Regions from separate parts of the Streptococcus sp. cx1 genome, predicted to be linked through region 2. Evidence: predicted binding sites of a transcription regulator. Region 2 holds the regulator's gene; the other holds the start of a gene.
What was found. The regulator Rex, encoded in region 2, represses fermentation and respiration genes when NADH is low (regulators of the CRP and FNR family bind a similar motif). The targets are predictions, from matches to a motif close to TTGTGAANTANTTCACAA.
Positions count from the first base shown of each region.

Region 1 (8,878 bases), on a different contig from region 2:
TTAATTGTGAAACCTGAATCGAGATATTTTTCAAACCATATTCATTTTGTTTGTTAATGATACCTTGTAACTCAGCTTCTGAAAGATATTTACCTGAAATGGTTAGCTTTAGTGTATTATTTTCTTTACTATATTTCTTTTTCAAAATAGTATGGTTTTCAAATTGATCAGATAGATAATTATTGATAGACTCATTGATTAGCGTATCTCTAACTAAGGTAGTTGCAGAAGCTAAACTTGGAATAATAAGAACAAGCGAGACTAGAATTAATATTTTTCGCATTTTAGAGGCTTCACGATTATGTTTAACATAAGGATTATTAACCATCATCACATTAGTGCCAATATATGTAGCAATCATAATAAAACTGCAGTTAATGGAGAACAAATATGACGCCCCTATCATATACTCAAGATTTCCTGTGGCAATAGAATACCCCACGGTACAAACAGGTGGCATAAGAGCAGTTGCAATGGCGACACCAGGAACAATGTTATTAGCTTCTTTCTTTCGTGCTCCAATAATGCCGGCTAATCCACCGACGAATGCTATTACAACGTCCCAAATTGTGGGCGAAGTTCTAGCAATAATTTCCGTACTTGCATAAGAAATGGGCGAAATTAAAAAATAAAGTGTAGAGGCTAAGAGGCTTACTGCAACTTGAATAAAAAGAACTTTAAACGATTTTTTGAGAAGTTTTGTATCTAATATTGCTAACGCAAAACCTACTCCAAGGATAGGTGTCATCAATGGAGAAATCAACATTGCCCCTATAATTGTTGGAATAGAATTCATATTCAAACCAATAGATGCAATCAATATCGCACACAATAAAGTGGTTAAGTCACTTTTTGATAAATCTAAATCCTCATAGATTTTGTCCCTAAATTCTATGAGAGAATAAAGTTTACCATCCTTCAAAACTTTTTCCATAACAGTACTCCCTCTTTGTTAGTATAGTCAACTTTTTAAGCTCACTCTTTGACGACGTATCTAAATCATTGGTCATTATTATTGTAACTTCTTTACGTGGGCGTGTTTTATATTCTACATTCAATTTGTAATCAATTCACTACTCCATATTAATTTTAAACTCCTACTGAAAGTGATGCAGTGTTTGGTGTATTATTTATACTATTTTGTTAGATACTTACGATTTAAAGAAAACCGTGTAAGGGTTTACATGTCTCAATTATACATTTTATTTTTACTTTCGTCACTCGAACGTCTTAGGGCTATTTTCTTTTGTGGCTAAAATGCTAATCAATCATATGAATGTAGCAGTTTAATCAAACTTTTAATTCATAAATCAATCCATTTAGAGGAAGTCCTAATAATAGTAGAAGTATGTGTAGACTTTTAACAAAAAAATGAGATAAGAGAAATTGTAAAACCATACAAGCGATTGCAAAATCCCAGGATGGTTTTCATGTCTATTTTTGTGTAAGCGCAAACATTTTCATTGACTTATCAATTTGATTAACATATACTGTTATTAACAGGTATATACTAACATTAATCTTATGATTGTTAAGATTAATATAAAAAATGTTTTAGCTAAAATGTAACTCTTTAGATGGTTTGATTTTCCAAACAATCTAACTTTCCTCTATTTAGAAAGGGGGAGACATTATGCTTTGGGCTATTATTGTCGGAGGCTTTATAGGTTTTATTGCTGGTGGAATCACTAAAAAGGGAGGTTCCATGGGAATAATTGCCAATATCTTTGCAGGTTTAATTGGTTCATCTGTTGGACAGTCACTCTTCGGTTCTTGGGGACCTAGACTAGCTGGAATGGCCTTAATTCCATCAATTTTAGGGGCAGTTATTGTTGTTGCAGTAGTATCATTTTTCTTAGGAAAAAAAGAATAATTTTCAATATTTCGATAGGAAGACTCCAATCAACTAGCAAACTTAGTGCTGATAAATTTAAAAAGTGGTAAACATGGACTAGCTAATGGTTTATCAGCAAATAAAGATAACGTTAGTGAGGGTGTTCAAGCTGTTTATGACTCGACTTCAACACAAAAGCTATAATTTAACTTATCTTGTTATACTTAAAAATTTGAATGTATTATTGAAGAGCGTTCATATTTAACAATCTTTATGTCCAAAGGAGGATAAAATTATGTCAGTAGAAGAAAAACTCAACCAAGCTAAAGGCGCATTTAAAGAAGGTGTCGGAAAATTAACTGGTGATAAAAAAACAGAAAAAGAGGGTGCTGCTGAAAAAGCAGTCTCAAAAGTGAAAGAAGTTGCCGAAGATGCCAAAGATGCTGTTGAAGGCGCTATCGAAGGTGTGAAAAATATGATTAAAAAGGACGATAAATAATTAAATAGCCAATTGATTTTTCACATAAAAGCTACAAAAGCTACTCTACAAAAAAATAGAGTTGTCATATTCTACTCCTAATTACTCACTTATAAGATTACTTTCAAAATAACTACAAATCGATATTCTTATAATATTATTCAGTTGAAAAATCAACTTTCTTTAGATTAATTCAAATTCCTTTTTAACTCCATATACATATTCTTTCTAATAGTAAAAGCACTCTAATTTCTATAGTTTTATCCAAGCTATAGACGCTAGAGTGTTTTTTATAACATTTTGAAGAATTATTTAATGATTGGGGGAGATTTGTATTTTTCTAGTTTTTATACAAATCAGCAAAATATAAGTGCTAACATCATCCCGATTAGAGAATGGCAAACGCTTGCATTACTTGTGAATGTTTTCACTACCAAAACATCACATTTTCAGTGAATTACTTGATTTTCATAAGTATTAGTTTTATAATCAAAGTATAGAAAACGCTTTCAAAAACATCTCCGAGTTTTTGTCCTACTTGAAGTGGTTCGGCTAACAGCCGACTTCCATTCTAGAAAGGAGTATTGTTTTGAGTCAATGTGATATTCTCATTATAGGGGCAGGTCCTGGTGGTTATGTTGCTGCTGAAGAAGCTGCCCGTTTAGGTAAAAAGGTAACTGTCATTGAGAAAAACTCCATAGGTGGCACCTGTTTGAACGTTGGATGTATCCCATCCAAAGCCTATCTTGAACATGCCCATTGGCTATTAGCTGCTAAAGAAGCCTCTCAGTATGGAGTGACAGTTTTAAAAGATAATCTTGATTTTCAAAAACTTGTTGCTCGCAAAGATCAAGTCGTAGCAACACTACAGTCTGGTATTCAATCAAGTTTTAAACAATTAGGTATCACCTATATTGAAGGTGAGGCAGCTTATATTTCTGATAAAACCTTCCAAGTTAATGGTGAAAGAGTCTCAGGTAAGTCTGTTATTTTGGCGACGGGGAGTCATCCATTTATTCCTCCTATTCCTGGTATTAACGATGTTAACTATTTGACAACAGATAGCTTTTTCAACTTAAAGGAACTTCCTCAACGTTTGGTTATCATTGGTGGAGGTATTATTTCCGTTGAGTTAGCTTTTGCCATGGCTCCACTTGGTGTGGATGTGACAGTGATAGAGGTTGCACCAACAATTTTAGCAACTGAAGATGACGAAGCACGTTCCATTATTAGAGAAAAGATGGAACAACTTGGAATTACCATTCTGGAGGGAGTTAGCATAGATAGGGTTAAAGAAAATGCTGTAATTTTAGCAGATGGGAAGTCCTACTCTTATGATAACTTGCTTGTAGCAACTGGGCGTAAGCCAAATATTGAGTTAGCCCAAATGATGGGTTTGGAGTTGACCGAAAAAGGCTTTATTAAGGTAGATAGTTATTACGAGTCATCTCAATCAGGTGTTTATGCGATTGGGGATTTGATTCCTGGATATATGTTAGCTCATGTTGCTAGTAGCGAGGGAATCAAAGCTGTTCGAGCCATTTGTCGTCAGGCTGAGGAACCGGTTGATAATTCAAGTGTTCCACGGTCGCTCTTTACAACGCCGGAGATTGCTTCTTTTGGCTTGTCAGAAGAGGAGGCGGTACAACAAGGATATGATTTATCAGTTGGTCAACTTCCTTATGTTTATAATGGTCGAGCCATTGCGTCTAATTCAGCAAAGGGTTTTGTTAAAATTGTCTCTGAAAAACGCTATCACCTACTATTAGGTGCCGTTATCGTTGGCCCACATGCAACTGATATTTTACAATCCTTGATTGTCTTGAAAGATGCTGAAGGAACACTTGATCAGCTTGATAAGACAATTTTTGCACATCCAACAATTTCTGAGTTGGTTCAGGAAGTTGCAAGACTGATTTTAAGGTCCTAAGGTCGATGGATAGGTTTAGCACAGCCATTCTCATTTTTTCAAATCTATATATATGTCAATAATATTTGTTTTTTATAAAGCTCTCTATAGAAGGAGGAAACAATATGACACATTATCAAGAATTGCCACAAGCCCTAATGAAAGAAAAACATCAGGGACAAACCTTAACCAAGGAAGAAGTTAAGGTTCAAACTGCCCATGATCTTGGTGTGGAAAATGTTTCAAAAGAAGAGGCTAAATCCATGTATAAGACTATGTGGGATATTCGAAATTTTGAAGAAAATGCACGACATTTCTTTTCACTCGGTCAAATTCCAGGATTTGTTCACCTTTACTCAGGTGAGGAAGCTATTGCGACTGGGGTATGTGCTAACTTGACTGATAAAGACTACATTACTAGCACACATCGAGGACATGGACACTGTGTGGCTAAAGGTGGAGACCTTAAAAAAATGATGGCTGAAATCTTTGGTAAGTCTACTGGGCTTGGTAAAGGTAAGGGTGGCTCTATGCATATCGCTGATTTGGATAAAGGAATCCTTGGTGCTAATGGTATGGTAGGCGGAGGCTTTGGTCTTGCGACTGGGGCTGCTATGCGCAACAAATATCTAAAGACTGATGATGTTGCTGTATGTTTCTTTGGTGATGGTGCTGCCAATGAAGGTAATTTTCATGAGTGCTTAAACATGGCCTCTATTTGGAATCTACCTGTGGTATTTGTAAATGAAAACAACCTTTTTGCAGAATCAACACCACAATGGTATTCATCAGGTTCACCAACAATTGCTGAACGTGCACAAGCTTACAATATGCCTGGAGTTCGCGTAAATGGTAAGGATTTATTTGCTGTTTATCAAGTGGCTAAAGAGGCCGTTGAACGTGCGCGTCGTGGAGATGGTTCAACGTTAATTGAAGCTATTACTTATCGTAACCATGGCCATTTCGAAGGAGATGAGCAAAAATACAAAGCACCAGATGGAATCGAAAAAGAATGGGCAGATGTGGATGCCTTGGAAGTATTTCGTGACCTGGTAACTGAAAAGGGTATCCTTAGCCAAGATGAATTGGATGAGATTGTTGCCCAATCACAAAGAGATGTTGAAGATGCAATCCACTTTGCTCAAGAGAGCCCAATTCCAAAAGAAGAAGCTCTCTACGAAGACGTATTTGCAGACTGATTGAGGAGGATTCATAATGACTAGAGAAACATTATTTATGAAAGCCATCAATGAAGGGCTCGATCAAGCCATGGAAAGAGACGAGCGAGTTGTTCTCCTAGGAGAGGATATCTCAGGTGGTGTTAATGTTGAACACTTAGAAAATAATAACGAGGATGCCTGGGGCGGTGTCATGGGTATCACACGAGGATTGATGCCGAAATATGGCAGGGAACGTGTTATTGATACTCCGATTTCTGAGCACGGCTATTTATCAGCTTCGGTGGGGATGGCGCTTACGGGACTAAGACCTGTACCAGAGTTGATGTTTAATGATTTTATTGGATTCTGTTTTGATGCCCTATTAGGACAGGCTTCTAAGATGCGTTACATGTTTGGCGGTAAAGCTAAAGTTCCGATGGTTGTTCGTACTATGCACGGGGCAGGAGCTTCAGCTGCTGCGCAACACTCTGGATCCTATTACGGTTTATTTGGATCGATTCCTGGTATTAAGGTGGTCGTTCCTGCTACCCCTTATGATGCTAAAGGTTTACTACTGGCGTCAATTGAGGATGATAATGTTGTTATTTTTTCTGAGGACAAAACCCTCTATGGCTTAAAAGGGGAAGTGCCAGAAGAATACTATACTGTACCAATTGGTAAGGCTGCCGTTCGTAGAGAAGGTAAGGATTTAACAATTGTGACAATTGGTAAAATGTTGTATGTAGCCTATGAGGTCGCCGACCGCTTGGCAAAAGACAACATTTCTGTAGAAGTGATTGATCTTCGTACAGTTGCTCCATGGGATGAAGAAACAGTGTTAAATTCCGTGAAGAAAACTGGTCGTTTAATTATTGTGGATGAGGCCAATCCACATAACAATACTGCAACTGATATTGCATCTGTAGTTTCAGATAAAGCTTTTGATTATCTTGATGGACCAGTGAAATGTGTTTGTGCTCCAAATACTCCTGTTCCATTTGCGACAAACTTAGAACAAGCCTATATCCCTGATGCGGATAAGGTTTTGAAAGTAGCTGATGAATTGATTCAGGACTTGAAAGGATAGGAGGGCGCTTATGGCAACAGAAATTTTAATGCCCAAGCTCGGCCTAACCATGACTGAAGGACTCATTCAAAAGTGGTTGGTCCAAGTTGGTGATACAGTAACAAGTGGTCAGCCTTTATTGGAAATTAGTTCTGAAAAATTAACTAGTGAAGTCGAATCCCCTGCTTCTGGGGTTGTTCTAGACATTGTGCATGATGAAGGTGCTACAGTTAAATGTAAGGAAGTCGTTGGATGGGTTGGTCAGGAAGGAGAAAATGTAGGAACCCAAGAAGCTCCTGCACAAGAGGAAGCTCCAACTGAAGTCGCTAAAGATTCAACACCGTCTAGTCCTAAATCTACTACAGAACCTATAGCTCGTACTGGTGGGGAACGAATTTTCATTACACCGGTGGCTCGTAAGATGGCTGCTGAGAAAGGCTATGATATCTCCCTTATTAAAGGGACAGGTGGGAATGGTCGTATTACAAGACGTGATGTAGAAGCTTACCAACCAAGTCTTGTTGTTGATAAGGTCGTTGAACCTCTACCACAAGCTATGACCTCAGGCCAATACGGTGAGGGACTCCAAGGCATGCGTAAGATTATTGCCGAACGTATGATGAATAGTCTTCATTCTTCTGCTCAAGTGACACTCCATCGTAAGGCTGATTTGACTGAGCTTTTGAAATTCCGTAAAGAACTTAAGGCCAAGGTACATACTCCACTTGAAAATGGTGAACTAGGTATCACAACTCTATTAACTAAAGCAGTAACCAAAGCTTTGAGAGATTTTCCAGCTTTGAATGCTTGGTATGGTGGCGGAATTCATCAGATTCAAGAACGCATTCATATTGGTATGGCAACAGCTTTGGATGATGGTTTGGTTGTCCCTGTGATTCGAGACGCAGACCGTATGACTTTAGCAGATCTTGGTCAAAGCATTAAGACTCTGGCTAATCAAGCTCGAAAAGGTACACTTCCATCTGACCTATATAGTGGTTCTACTTTCTCAATTACGAACCTAGGGGGACCAGGTGTAGAATACTTCACACCAATCCTTAATTCCCCAGAGGTGGCAATCCTTGGTGTAGGAGCAACTCAACAAGCTTTAGCATTTAATGAGGAGGGAGAGGTTGTTCAAAAAGACTATCTTCCATTGAGTCTGAGCTTCGACCATCAAGTCATCGATGGCCTTCCAGCTGCTGAATTTTTAGCAAGAGTTGTTTCTTATCTTGAAGATCCTTATCTCCTTATCTTCTAACAGAAGTATCCATTTGTAAGATGCAATTGTGGACGAATAGGACTTACTAGAGGTATAAAAGTAAAGTAATTGTTGATGTTCCGCAACCTAGTATGAAGAGAAGACTAAATTAGTCTTCTCTTTGTGTTTTGCTAGGGTTGAGACATTAGATTTGATTAAGGAGTTTTTTATTAAATTTCCTAATCACTCTTAGTGACAACATACACAACCCATTTGTAATTTTGCTTTTCTTCAATCTTTGAAAAGCCAATGCTTGTTAACAACTGCATCAATTCATGGCTTGTCCCATAATCTGTCATATGATATTTTATTTTTTCTTTTTCGGAAGCAATAATCAAAGTGGAAGGATTGGACATGACTCTATAGATTTCCTGAAAACTCTGTTTTAAATCCTCCCAGAAAATATGTGTCTGGATGGCAAATACCAAATCAAAATCATTATTTTGGTAGGGAAGGTTTGCTACATTGCCAATCCTCAGCTTAACACTTCCGTTTTCTATAGCATCTGAATGAATTCGTCTAGCAGTTTGATAAGACTCCTTAGAGATATCAATACCATGAATGTCAAGATTTTTACCTAAAGCAAGAAGATTCTTAATAGTGCTGCCACCGCCATAGCCGATTTCTAAAATCCGACTATTGTTGGGGATAGTGGTTTGTTTGATTGCCCAAAGGCTGAGTTCCTTGAAATAGGACGACCAGATGTTGGTAATCAATCGACCGACAAGGCCACTCGGTTTTCTAGATTGCTTTATAAGATATTGAATGAGCATGTTCTCTCCCATTTTTGAAAATAAAATTTGAAATATAGATGATTAAAATTCAGACTTTATTATAGAGAAAGCTAGTAAGAATAGCAAGAAAAAATGAAATATATGCTCATTTATTTCAAACTTATGCTACAATTGGTAGTAACAGAGGTGTTCGCATGAATCAATATCAAAAGACGACTGAGAAAAAGAAGCAAGCGATTATTCAAGCAGCCTTACAATTATTTAAAGAAAAAGGTTTTAAGGAAACGAGTATAAAATCTATTGCAGAGGTAGCAGAAGTATCACCAGTTTCTATCTACAATTATTTCGGGGGCAAAGATAATTTGGTAGCTCTCTGTGTTAATGACTTGTTTGAAGAAATAGCCCAACAAGCTGAGGATATTTTAAACAGCAATCT
Region 1 is NZ_JBQSUN010000001.1:312,114-320,991, forward strand. It holds gene ACT170_RS01510 (DUF389 domain-containing protein) at 1-934, opposite strand, end outside; gene ACT170_RS01515 (GlsB/YeaQ/YmgE family stress response membrane protein) at 1,634-1,873, shown strand; gene ACT170_RS01520 (CsbD family protein) at 2,130-2,333, shown strand; gene lpdA (dihydrolipoyl dehydrogenase) at 2,902-4,242, shown strand; gene ACT170_RS01530 (thiamine pyrophosphate-dependent dehydrogenase E1 component subunit alpha) at 4,347-5,420, shown strand; gene ACT170_RS01535 (alpha-ketoacid dehydrogenase subunit beta) at 5,437-6,468, shown strand; gene ACT170_RS01540 (dihydrolipoamide acetyltransferase family protein) at 6,479-7,708, shown strand; gene ACT170_RS01545 (class I SAM-dependent methyltransferase) at 7,888-8,481, opposite strand; gene ACT170_RS01550 (TetR/AcrR family transcriptional regulator) at 8,637-8,878, shown strand, end outside.
Region 1: lpdA (dihydrolipoyl dehydrogenase) is a predicted target of Rex. The motif match lies at 2,728-2,745, and genes of this name have one in related genera.

Region 2 (8,878 bases):
TAGGTTTCAGGATTAATAATCGTATAGTTAAAGTCTGCAAAGCCAAGATCGTTCAAGATTTTGTGAACCTCAGCTGGGTCTCCCAAAATAATAGGATCCACCAATCCTTCAAATTTCAAACGGGCAGCAGCACGAACCACACGGTCGTCGTTACCCTCAGGGAAGACAATTTTAACACCTTTCCCTGCAATACGTTCACGAAGTTCACCAAATAGACTACGCATAAAAAATCCTCAATCAATCTTTTTTAGTTTGTAAGTTCATGATAACGGTTTCAAAATCATCTGTCAAGGAAGATGCATGGACCATCTCTTTTTTGGTAAACGGATCGATAAAGGCAAGGCGATGACAATGCAAGGCCTGGCGCTTAATACCATAATCTAGAGAACCACCATAAAGGTCATCTCCCAGAAGAGGCAAACCTAGATGGGCAAAGTGCACACGAATCTGGTGCGTACGTCCAGTATGAAGATTGATATCCACCAACTTCACTCGACCATAATCAGCTACCAAGCGATAGCTCGTATGGGCATATTTCCCTGATTTATGAACCCGACGTGTAATAATTGAATCCACATCACGCGCAATCGGTGCAATGATTTCGCCCTGCTCCTCAAGTTTGGTATCACCTTCAACCAAGGCATAGTAATGCTTCTTAATAGACTTCTGCTGCAACTGTTTATCCATACGCGCGTGGGCATAGCCATGCTTAGCAAAGAGCATGAGACCAGACGTGTCCTTATCCAGACGTGTCACGATATGCACGCGCTGGTTAGGATAATTATTGCTAACAAAATGATATTTAACAAAGTTAGCCATGGTATTGTCATGGTTAACACTTGGAATACTGGCATAACCATAAGGTTTATTAACGACCAAGAAGTTATCATCTTCATAGACGATATCCAGGTCAAAAGGAATGGGTTTCAAGGTCTCATGCGGCGCCTCATCAGGAATTTCAATAGTAACCACATCTCCTTCATGGACAGGATAAGTCGCAAACTGCTCCTCACCATTAACCCAGATATGACCGCCTTCAAACTTAATCTTGGCCAGTAGCCCTTTAGAAATATCGTGCTCCTTCAAAAAGGTCTTGACCCGACAAGAACGCCCTACTGTAAACTCATATCTCATTCTTCCATGTCTCCAATAAAGGAATCACGTACACGTTCCCAGAAACTTGTATGACTGGCACTAGCCACAAAGGAAATCTTACGTTGGTCAATTGAGAATTCTACCTTTTTCACATTACGGTTGGTATAGGTTTTATTATCAACGGATAGAGTGTAGCTTCCCATTCGGGTAGGATAAACCGTAATCTTCTCATGCTTAGGCACAATAAGGGGACTACCTAAGGTACGATACACACGATTATTAAGACTAGCAATCTCTGTCAGTTGCAAGGCTTCAATGGTAGGATGAAGGACCGCACCACCCAAAGATTTATTGTAGGCCGTTGATCCTGTAGGCGTTGACACCGACAGTCCATCACCACGGAAGCTCTCAAACAAGACATCATTAAGGCAAACATCTGCCGCCATAGTTTTCTCATTACGCTTGATGGCTGCTTCATTGAGGGCAATCGACGTAAAAGAACGCCCATCAGCCAGGGTCAATTTGACATTCAAAAGAGGGTAAGAGATCTTAGCACCACTATCTTTTCGAAGCGTCTCGATTAATTGATCCACTTCACTGTCCAAATAATCCGTATAAAAGCCTAAGTGACCCGTGTGAATCCCTACAAAACGCACACGCGCAAGCTCTTTTTCATACATATGAAAGGCCGATAGCAACATACCATCACCACCAATTGAGATGACCACATCTGGATTTTTCTTGGTCAAATAAAAATCTGGATCATCTCGAAAGGCATTAAAAAGTTTTGAGGCCACACGCCTACTTTGGGGTTTGCCATTGGCAATAATAGCTACCTTCATCTCATCCGAAGAGGTCTTCATCTGTGTCATCACTATTTCCTACACTATCCTTCAAAGTTCTGTTAATTGGATCAAAGAGCAACTGGGCTTCTCTAATATCATCACGTATCTTACGCATTTCTTCATCAAGTTCATAAGCCATGCGGGCCGTAGTTTCCAAGCGAAGCTTAATTTCCTCTGGAAAGTTTCCCTGATACTTGTAATTAAGGGAATGTTCAATGGTGGCCCAAAAGTTCATGGCCAAAGTCCTAATCTGAATCTCTGCAAGAATCTCCTTACGACCATCAATGGTATCAACGGGATAAGAGATAATAACATGATAAGAGCGATAACCCGAATTTTTACGGTTTCTGATATAGTCTCGCTCTGAAACAATAGTCATATCACTACGATGACGAAGCAAAGCCAAAACCTCATCCACATCATCGACAAATTGGACCATGACTCGGAGACCAGCGATATCCTGCATATCTTGAGCCAAATTTTCAATCGAAAGGCCACGAAGGGCGATCTTCTCTTCAATGGAAGCCACTGACTTCACACGTCCCGTCACAAACTCAATGGGCGAGTGACGATTTTGCTTACGAAATTGTTTACGAATGCCTCGGAGCTTGATTTTGAGCTCACCTACGGCCTGAATATAGGGGTCTAGAAATTGTTCCCAATCCATGGTCAAGATAGGACTCCTCCTTGTCAAAAGCTTTAGTTTTTTATAAAATAAATACAATCTGTTATATTATACCACATTTGAAAGCACAAGGGAGGACACACATGAACCATTTAGAGATAGAGTACAAGACTCTACTCACCAAAGACGAGTACAATCGTTTAGCGATGCTTTTCTCCCATGTGACACCTGTTACGCAAACAAACTACTACATCGACACTCCTCAGAGTGACATGAGAAATAAAAAGTTGTCTTTGCGTATTAGGACACTTCCCACTCATGGTGAGCTGACCTTGAAAATCCCTGAAAAAGTCGGGAACATGGAGTACAACGTTACCATGGATTGTGCGGATGCTAAGGCTTTGACTAAGTCGCTGGACTTTCCTGATTGTCAAATCAAATCCATTCTTTTAGAACGTGGGGTTAAACTAGAGGACCTAACCATCCTCGGACATTTGACCACAACTCGTCGCGAGTACCAGACCAACATCGGCCTCATGGCTCTTGATGTCAATGTCTATGCTGACAAGAAAGACTACGAGCTTGAACTAGAAGTTTCGGATGCTGAGAAAGGTAAAGACGACTTTGATGCCTTTCTTAAAGAAAATAATATTGACTTTAAGTATGCTAAGAGTAAGGTTGCACGCTTTGTAGCTACCCTCAAACGAGACAAAGACTAAAATTTAGACAAGGAGTTGGCTCCTTGTTTTTTTTATTTTAAACACATGTAGCTTCAAATGCCACAAGTATTTAGAACTTCAGAGGGTAATAGATTTCTCTAAAAACGCATACAAAGGCGTTTTATCTAACAAAGGTTCGGTATTTTTCACTAATATAATACTTTGAAGGCTGAAATTTCTGCTTCTTTTTGCTAAAATAGAACTATCTGTAGTTTTATTACAATAGCCCTAACTGGGCTTAGCATCTTATTTTTTTAAAGGAGTCACCATCGTCATGGTACATCAAAAAGCAAACCCACAATTGAAATTGTTCTCGCTCAGCTCAAACCCAGAAATTGCTGAAAAAATTGCTGAGGCTACTGGATTGCCACTTGGTAAAGTATCTTCACGTCAATTTTCTGACGGTGAAATCATGATCAACATTGAAGAGTCTGTTCGTGGGGACGATATCTATATCATCCAATCTACTAGCAACCCTGTTAACGACCACCTTTGGGAATTGCTCATCATGATTGATGCCTGCAAACGTGCCAGTGCTAACTCTGTCAACGTTGTTATGCCTTACTTTGGTTATGCACGTCAAGACCGTATCGCTGCGTCACGTGAACCCATCACTGCTAAATTGATTGCCAATATGCTAGTTAAAGCTGGTGTCAATCGTCTCTTGACGCTTGACCTTCACGCTGTCCAAGTTCAAGGATTCTTCGATATCCCAGTAGATAACCTCTTCACAATGCCTTTGTTTGCTGAATACTACAACAAAAAAAGATTCACAGGAAGTGATGTTGTCGTTGTTAGCCCTAAAAATTCGGGTGTTAAACGTGCTCGTAGCTTGGCGGACTACCTTGATGCACCAATCGCTATCATTGACTACGCCCAAGATGATTCAGAACGTGAAGAAGGCTACATCATCGGTGAGGTTGAAGGAAAAACAGCAATCTTGGTTGATGATATCCTTAACACTGGTAAAACGTTTGCTGAAGCTGCTAAAATCCTTGAACGTGGTGGCGTTAAAGACATCTATGCAGTAGCTAGTCACGGTCTCTTTGCAGGAGGTGCTGCTGAAGTCCTCAACGCTGCCCCAATTAAAGAAATCTTGGTGACAGATTCAGTTGCAACTAAAGAAAAAGTTCCTACAAACGTTAAATACATTTCAGCAAGTAAGCTAATCGCTAACGCTACTACTCGTATTTTCGAACGTCAACCACTTAGCCCACTCTTTGCTTACACTGCAAACGAGGACTAAGCTATGGTTTATTTGGACAACGCAGCAACAACTCCTTTAAATACTGCTGCTATTTCAGCTATGACACATGTCATGACTGAAACCTTTGGGAATCCATCCAGCCTCCATGCTTACGGTCGACAGGCTTCTAAGGAACTTCGTGAAGCCCGTGAAGAAATGGCCAAACACTTTGAAGTCCCTGCTCGTAAGCTTATTTTCACTTCTGGAGGGACTGAAGGAAACAATACAGCTATCAAAGGTTACGCCCTAGCCAATCAATCTAAAGGTAAGCACCTGATTACAACTGCTATTGAACACCACTCTGTCCTTCACACTATGGCCTACTTGGAAGAGCGTTTTGGTTTTGAAGTAACCTATATTCAGCCAGAAAATCAAGTCATTACTGCCCAACAAATCGCTGATGCCTTACGTGACGATACCATTCTGGTTTCTGTTATGTATGCTAATAATGAGACTGGCCAATTACTTCCTATTAAGGAAATTGGTGACTTGCTTGCCAATCACCAAGCTGCCTTCCACGTCGATGCCGTTCAGGTAGCAGGAAAGCTTCCTATTCACCCAGAGGAACTTGGAGCCGATTTTCTCTCTATTAGTGCCCATAAATTCCACGGACCTAAAGGTGTCGGCTTGCTCTATCATAACGATTTGCATTTTGACAACCTACTCCATGGTGGCGAGCAAGAAGAAAAACGCCGTGCTAGTACTGAAAACTTGGTCGGGATTGCAGGTATGACCGCTGCTTACAAACAAGCTAGCGACCACTACCAAGACAATTATCAGCATGTTAAAAAGATTCGTCAGGCCTTTCTAGATTCCCTTACCATTCCTTATGAAATCAATGGTGGAGGACCTAGCCTACCTCACGTCATCAACATCAGTTTTCCTGATAAGGAAAACGGCCCTCTCTTAACCTTGTTAGACCTAGCAGGCTTTGCTGTCTCAACAGGTTCTGCTTGTACTGCTGGAACTGTTGATCCAAGTCATGTCATCCAGGCCCTCTATGGCAAGGATTCTGACAAGCTAAAAACAGCCATTCGCATTAGTTTATCAGAGGAAAATACCGCTGAAGAACTCCAGGCCCTAGCAGAAAAACTTAATCAAATCATAGGAGACTAACATGGCATTTGAAAAAAGCATTCATTTGACTGACTGTAAGTACCGTTACACCATCAGTCCTAATGTCAAAAAATTCACTCTACGTGATACGACTTTTGTGCAAAATAAAATCGGAAACTACGAGTTGCACCGCCTTCTCGAAAAAGTGCCTAACTCAGGCGAAGGTTTCCCACTCAAAATCACTATTAACAAAGACTTGACCGGCTTCAAATTGTCTATCACAGACAAATCTGGCCTTCGTAACGTTAATATCTTTAAAAATGAAGATCACCACATCTTGCAAGAGAAATTCTACTTCTTGATGCAGAGTTTGGTTGATCGTAACGTTTTCGAGCAAGAAGAAGTCTAAATTTTTTCTTACTACATAGAAATAGCCTATCCATGTGATAGGTTTTTTATATCGCCTCATCTACACTATTTTGTTGCAATCTTCACAAACTTTTCTTAAAATATAGGAGAATCATACTAATTAAAGAAAGGAAAGCGATCAATGACATTTGAGAAAAACATCCCAAACGCCACTGCCAAACGTCTCTCTCTCTACTATCGTATTTTCAAACGATTCCATCGTGAAAATATCGACAAAGCAAGCTCTAAACAAATTGCTGAAGCGATTGGGATTGACCCTGCTACTGTTCGTCGTGACTTCTCCTATTTTGGTGAGCTAGGTCGCCGTGGTTTTGGTTATGACGTAAACAAGCTGATGACATTTTTCGCTGAACTCCTAAATGACAATGCGACTACCAAGGTACTCCTCGTAGGTGTTGGTAATGTCGGGCGTGCCCTCCTCCACTACCGTTTTCAAGAGCGTAACCGCATGCAGCTGGTCATGGCTTTTGATACAGATGATAATGAATTAGTAGGGACACAAACCGAAGATAAGATCCCTATCTATGGTATCTCTCAAATCAAGGAGAAAATCGCTCAAGAAGATATCAAAACAGCCATCCTGACAGTGCCATCAGTTAAGGCCCAGGAGGTGGCTGATCTTTTGGTTGATGCCGGAATTGAAGGCATTCTCTGCTTCTCTCCGGTCAATCTCAATCTCCCACGCCACGTGGTAGTCCAGTACGTAGACCTGACTAGCGAACTACAAACCCTACTCTATTTCATGAAAGAAGAAGAAAAATCAAGGAGAAAGAATGACTAAACCAATTATCGGAATCACAGCCAATGTAAGGCCTAATCCAGCCCATGAAGATATTAACTGGTCCTACGCCCCAACTGGCTTTGTAGAAGGAGTTCAACGAGCCGGAGGCCTAGCAATCCTACTACCCGTATCCGATCCTTCGGAAGCTAAGACCTATATCTCCATGATTGACAAGCTCATCCTTATCGGTGGGCAAAACGTTGACCCTAAATTCTACAATGAAGAAAACCATGCCAGTGAAGACGATTTCTTCCTTGAGCGTGATATCTTTGAAATGGCGCTCATCGAGGAAGCCACTAAGCAGAAGAAACCTATCTTTTCAATCTGTCGTGGTACCCAACTCATGAATGTCGCACTAGGTGGTAGTCTCCACCAAGACATCGAGAATCACTGGCAGGACAAGCCTTCTGATTACCTCTACCATGAGATGATTGTTGAAGAGGACAGTAAGTTGGCAGAAATTTACGGGCGTGAAACCTCTATCAACTCCTTCCACCACCAAAGTATCAAACACTTGGCCTCTGACCTTCGTGTCATAGCGCGTGACCCTGAGGACAACACTGTCGAAGCCGTTGAGTCAAATACACCAGACCTTCGCTTCCTTGGTGTACAGTGGCACCCAGAGCTTCTCCTAGATAAACGTGAAGAAGACCTCAAACTCTTTGAATACGTCGTTAACGAACTTTAAAAGCAACTGAGACTGCACTCAGTTGCTTTTCTCTTGTCTTTATCACATAGGCTCCATCTAAAGCTCAAAATCCTCCCTCTCCTCTCGAAAGGAATAATAGGTCGATTTGCCAACAATCAGATGATCAAGCAAACAAATCCCCAAATCATCACAAGACCGCTTAATCTTTTGCGTAAAATCAATATCATTGCGACTCGGATAGGCCTCACCTGACGGATGATTGTGAACCACAATCAAGGACGTTGCCATCAGATGACAAGCATAATGCAAAATCTCACGTGGCTCGGCAATCGAACGTCGAACACCACCAATAAAGACCGTCTTTTGCTGAATAATACGATTCTGCGTATCCAAATAGATAGCCACCAGATGCTCCTGAGGCTTGTCCCCAATATCCAACATCATACGACGGGCCACCTGCTGACTGGACATAATCTGCTCGGAACGAGCCAACTCAGCCTTCTCAATCCGCTTAGCCAACTCCACCATAGCCTTCAGCTCAATAGACTTCACACGCCCAATACCAGGAATCTCCTGAAGCTCATTCAGGGACAAGCGAGACAAATCCGCCAAACTCGTCATCCCTTTCAAAATACGATTAGCCATAGATAAGACCGACTCAGACTTGGTCCCTGTTCGCAGCACTATCGCCAACAACTCCTGGTCCGATAAAACCTCTGCACCCTTCTGTAAGAGTCGCTCACGAGGCAAAAGTCCCGACTCCTCAGATACAATACTATACATAAGAAAAAACCTCCTACTTACCTATTCGTAAGTGGGAGGGGGATAATTACTATTTCATAGTATTTTTACTACTCTTGGATGTAAATCTACGTTTTATTCTTCTCAAAATATACTTCACAGCAGTTCCTGGACCTACAATAATATATTTGAGAGCACCTTTTATACCACCGATATTATCAAAATTAATATAGGTATTTGGTAAAGTATCAGGTCGGATATTTAACACAACATTATCTACAAAAGGCGTAATATAGATATCGTTTTTTGCAATCGCATAATCATAACGTCTTGCCCATGCGAGGTAAACTAGAATACGCTCAATTGAATGCAAAATGGTATGTTGAGGAATTGGTTCTGCTGGGATTTCTTCATCTTGCAAATCAAGGTCAAACAACGGTTTCAAAGCATCATATTTAAACCAAATAAATGTTCCATAACTCATGATAAAAGTATTCATCTTATCAAAGTCAATTTCTCGACCAAGATTCATACGCTCCCATAAATCATTCATTCCTTCGGCAAAACGATTCTCATTCCAAGGATCCACAATTTTAGTATAACGGAAGAAAGTTGGAATATCAGCAATTACAAGCCCTAACCTATCATCACGTTCTAGATTTGCAATAATATTATCAGCAGGTTGAATTAAC
Region 2 is NZ_JBQSUN010000006.1:116,877-125,754, forward strand. It holds gene pta (phosphate acetyltransferase) at 1-224, opposite strand, end outside; gene ACT170_RS08895 (RluA family pseudouridine synthase) at 238-1,134, opposite strand; gene ACT170_RS08900 (NAD kinase) at 1,131-1,967, opposite strand; gene ACT170_RS08905 (GTP pyrophosphokinase) at 1,939-2,613, opposite strand; gene ACT170_RS08910 (CYTH domain-containing protein) at 2,709-3,284, shown strand; gene ACT170_RS08915 (ribose-phosphate diphosphokinase) at 3,559-4,530, shown strand; gene ACT170_RS08920 (cysteine desulfurase family protein) at 4,534-5,646, shown strand; gene ACT170_RS08925 (DUF1831 domain-containing protein) at 5,648-5,995, shown strand; gene ACT170_RS08930 (redox-sensing transcriptional repressor Rex) at 6,137-6,796, shown strand; gene ACT170_RS08935 (gamma-glutamyl-gamma-aminobutyrate hydrolase family protein) at 6,789-7,484, shown strand; gene radC (RadC family protein) at 7,542-8,228, opposite strand; gene ACT170_RS08945 (rhamnan synthesis F family protein) at 8,278-8,878, opposite strand, start outside.